Regions from separate parts of the Streptomyces sp. 2P-4 genome, predicted to be linked through region 2. Evidence: riboswitches for the same ligand, from Rfam matches in the RefSeq annotation. Region 2 holds a riboswitch; the other holds the start of a gene.
The links. A riboswitch is a leader RNA that binds a small molecule or an ion and turns the genes downstream of it on or off. The one in region 2 is predicted to bind cyclic di-AMP.
Positions count from the first base shown of each region.

Region 1 (2,192 bases), 3.2 Mb from region 2:
CGTCGTCACTGCCACAAGACCGTATTTTTCACCCCGCCACGTGACCTACGCCACCGTAGGAAGGGGTTGACGGTCCGTGATCTATACCACCCGGTCGGTTCGGAATAGAGGCGTGCGGGGCCGGGACCCCCCTCGGGCCCCGGCCCCGCACGGGTCCGGCCGCCGCCCCTGCCGGGGCGGGGTTCAGATGGTGACGCCCTTGGAGCGGAGGTAGGCGATCGGATCGATGTCGGAGCCGTAGGACTGGCCGGTGCGGATCTCGAAGTGGAGGTGCGGGCCGGTGGAGTTGCCGGTGGAGCCGGAGAGGCCGATGCCCTGGCCGGCGGTGACGCTCTGGCCGGCGGTCACGGACAGCTGGGAGAGGTGGGCGTACTGGGAGTACTTGCCGTCGGCGTGCCGGATGACGACCTCGTTGCCGTACGCGCCTCCCCAGCCGGCGGAGACGACGGTGCCGGCGCCGACGGCGCGGACCGGGGTGCCGGAGCTTGCGATGAAGTCGACGCCGGTGTGGTAGCCGCTGGACCACATGGCGCCGGACATCCTGTACGCGGTGGAGACGCCGCCGCCGACGGGGGCGACGAAGGCGCCGGCGGCGACGGGTGCGGCGGCCTTCGGGGCGGACGCCTTCGGGGCGGCGGCCTGCCGGTCGGCTGCGGCCTTGGCGGTGCGCTGGCCGGCGGCGGCTGCTGCCGCCGGGGCCGGGGCCTGCTTCTTCGGCGCGGCGGCGGGCTTGCCGGCGGGCTTTGCGGCCTGGGCCGGCGCCGCGGCGCCGGCGCCGCCCGGCGCGCCGAGGCTGAGCCGGAGGCCGGGGTGGATCAGCGACGGGTCGGCGCCGACGGCCTCCCGGTTGTCGGCGTACAGCTGCTGCCAGCCGCCCTCGACGCCCCGGTCCGCGGCGATGGTGGAGAGGCAGTCCCCCGGCACGACGGTGTACACGGCGGGGGCGGGGGCGGCGGCCGGTGCGGCGGCAATGGGCTGCGCCTGCACCGCCGAGGGGGCGTGCGGGGCGGCGGCGGGAGCCGCGTGGGCGCCGGCGGCGCCGACGAGCGGGAGCGCGAGCGCGGCGCCCCCGGTTCCGGCGGCGGCGAAGCCCCGGGCTATCGAGCGGGACTTCGGACGGCGGTGCTTGCCCTTGGCCGGCATGGCGGATTCCTCTCCGGCGCCTGCGAGGTGAGCTGTCGGGTTCGGACCGGGAGCTGTCCGGCCGGCACGGCCCCGCGAGCGGGACGTGCGCGGCTTCACCCCGAGCCGTTTCCGGAGGGGGAACTCCGGCGACGGCGGCCTACCTGGTTCCCCCGCTCCTGCCGGTCGCGTGAATGGTCGAGTGCGGTTTCCGGGCGGCGGCAGGATTAGGCGGTCCGTCCGGATCGGTCGCGAAGGTAATCCAGTCCGACGGGACGGAACAAGCCGCGAATTACCTGACGGATTCACAGGAACGCGTTTCCGGCGGAATTCCGGTCACCCTGTGTCCATTCGCTTGTGCCAACAGGCCTTCCGGCCGGGGCTTTCGCGTTTCCTTCTCGGGCACGCACGGTCACCGTATGATCTGGCTCACGGGGCTGCGCCCGATCCCCCCTCCGACAGCGGCACGTTGGCCCCAAGCAGCTCAATTCGGACATCCGGTGACGATGCGGAGGATCCACGTGACCCAGCAGATACCCACGCCCCCTCCGGCCGGACCGGCGCCCGAGCCGCAACTGGCCGGCGTACGCAACTTCCGCGACGTGGGCGGCCTCCCGACCCTCGACGGACGCCGGGTCAGGTCGGGACGACTCTACCGAAGCGGACATCTGGCGCATGCCACCGAAACCGATGCAGAGTTCCTCGAATCGCTGTGCCTGCACACCGTCTTCGACTTCCGCAACGCCGTCGACCAGGCCCTGGAGGGGCCCGACATCCCGCTCGCCGGCGTGCGCAACCTGAACATCCCGCTCTCCGACCCGGCCGCCGGCGCGGACTTCTGGTCGATGGTGCGCGACGGCGACACCGAGCAGCTCCGCGGCATCCTCGGCGACGGCAGGGCCGCCGCGCGGATGACCGCCTCCTACCGCGCGATGGTCGTGGAGCGCACCGCCGAGCACGGCCGGGTACTGCACGCGCTGGCCGAGGACAGCGTCCCGGCGCTCATGCACTGCGCCGCAGGCAAGGACCGGGCCGGGGTGGCGGTCGCCGTCACGCTCCTCGCACTGGGG
Region 1 is NZ_CP095011.1:1,165,753-1,167,944, forward strand. It holds gene MUK52_RS04765 (M23 family metallopeptidase) at 184-1,143, opposite strand; cyclic di-AMP (ydaO/yuaA leader) riboswitch at 1,148-1,333, opposite strand; gene MUK52_RS04770 (tyrosine-protein phosphatase) at 1,644-2,192, shown strand, end outside.
Region 1: another riboswitch for cyclic di-AMP. It lies ahead of MUK52_RS04765 (M23 family metallopeptidase); the one in region 2 lies ahead of MUK52_RS19235 (LysM peptidoglycan-binding domain-containing protein).

Region 2 (2,192 bases):
GGATGGCGTTGGCGCCCAGCGAGCCCTTGTTGTCGGTGGCGTCCAGGTCGAACATGGCCTGGTCGATCAGGCGCTGCTCGGTGGCGTCGTAGCCGACGAGCTCGGGGCCGATCTGCTCGATGACCGCGAGGACGGCCTTCTCGACGCCCTTGCCCATGTAGCGGTTCGGGTCGCCGTCGCGGAGCTCGATGGCCTCGAAGGCACCGGTGGAGGCGCCGGACGGAACGGCAGCACGGCCGGTGCTGCCGTCGTCGAGGCCCACCTCGACCTCGACCGTGGGGTTGCCTCGGGAGTCCAGGATTTCCCGGGCTACGACGACGTCGATGGACGGCACGAGCATCTCCTTCTGGGATGTGACGCTGGGTGTGCGGTGGCGTGTCGGACCGAAGGACCGGCCCTGCCGCCTAGAGCCTAACCGCAGCCGGGGGGTCGGCCCGCCGACCGCCCGGGTCGTGGGACGAAAAAGGGCCCGAATACCCCGCTTCCCGGACATACGCCCCCTGCTGACGGCGGCGTACGGGGGCGGGCACGCCACCGCCCGGCGCGAGGGGGGGTACGCGCCGGGCGGTGGGGATCAGGTGTTGCGGGAGCCCTCGGGTGAGGGTTCGCGCGGAGTTCAGGCGAGCTTCAGCTTCTGGCCGGGGAAGATCAGGTCGGCGTCGGAGACGATGTCCTTGTTGAGCTCGAAGAGCTTCTCCCAGCCGCCCTTGACGCCCTGGGCGTCGGCGATGGTGCCGAGGGTGTCGCCGGACTTCACCTCGTACGAGCCGTTGCCGGTCTTGACGACGGGGGCCTCGGCGCGCTCGGAGCGCGTGGTGGGGGCGGGCGTCTGCGCGCGCTGGGTCTGCTTCTTGACCTCGGTCTTCTGCGGCTGCGTCTTCTTGGTCTCGGTCTTCGGCGTCTGCTTGGGGGTCGTGTTGGTGGTCGACCCGCCGCCGGTGTACGAGGAGTTGGACAGGCCCTTGCCGCAGTGCGGCCAGGCGCCCTTGCCCTGGACCTTCAGGACCTTCTCGGCGATGGCTATCTGCTGCGCCTTGGTGGCCTGGTTGGCCTGCGCGGCGTACGCCTTGCCGCCGAAGCCGGCCCACGTGGAGGCGGAGAACTGGAGGCCGCCGTAGTAGCCGTTGCCGGTGTTGATGGACCAGTTGCCGCCGGACTCGCACTGGGCCACGCGGTCCCACTCGGACGCGGTGGCGGCGGAGGCGGTGCCGGCGGTCATCAGGGGGGCCGCGACCGCGACGCCGGCGACGCCGGCGAGCGTGACGATGCGGGTGGTCCGCTCGATGGCGGTGGCGCGGCGGTGCTTGCCCTTGCCCGAAAGCAGCATGGAGTTCTCCTCACCGACGCCTGCGAGGTGAGCTGTCGGGTTCGGGCGGATGAGTTGCCCGGTCGCGCACGTGGCGCGTCTTCACCCCAAGCCGGTCCGGACCGTCTTCGACGGCCTTTCGCGGCACCTACCTTGGTTCCCCCGCTCCTGCCTTCGGCGCTTGACGCGACGTGTTGTTCCCCCCGTCCGCCGGCAGGACTCGGCGATGCGGTCGAAGGGGCCCGCGGTGGCGGGCGATTCAGAAGGTAGACAGGTCCCTCCCCGAAGTTCAACGAGGGAAATCCGGGGAGGGAGGGCCCTACTTGCGCTCCCCCGAGGGGCATTTGCGCAGGTGAGGGCGGTTTTCACCCAAGGTCACGGACAGGACACGCCAGTTGACCGGAAGAGACGCATGTCTCATTTGAACGAACCGGACATTCAACACTTTCCGGGTGTCCGAAATGCCGTTGTTCTTAACCTATTTCCAGGTTCTGGCCGGGCTTGATGAGGTCGGCGTCCGAGCCGATGACCTGCTCGTTGGCCTGGTACAGCGCGCTCCAGCCGCCCTTGACGCCGGCGGCGTCCGCGATGGCGGCCAGGCTGTCGCCCTCCTTCACCGTGTACGAGGGCGCCGGCTCCTCGGCGGCGGGGGCGCCGCGGTGCTTCCCGGTGGCCGCCGTGGCGGCGGAGACGTCCGCCGGGTCGGTGGAGGCGCCCGGGGCCGGCGAGGCCGACGGGTCGGCGGGCGCCGCAGGGGAGCCCGGGGCGGCGGATTCGGGGGACCCGGAGGGCGCACCGGGCGCCGCGGGCGTCCCGGCGGTGTCGCCCGGCAGCGGGGTGCCCGGGGCGGTGGGGCTCGGCGTGGGGACCGCGGGGTCGGCGGGGT
Region 2 is NZ_CP095011.1:4,349,780-4,351,971, reverse strand. It holds gene eno (phosphopyruvate hydratase) at 1-334, opposite strand, end outside; gene MUK52_RS19235 (LysM peptidoglycan-binding domain-containing protein) at 617-1,327, opposite strand; cyclic di-AMP (ydaO/yuaA leader) riboswitch at 1,330-1,496, opposite strand; gene MUK52_RS19230 (LysM peptidoglycan-binding domain-containing protein) at 1,780-2,192, opposite strand, start outside.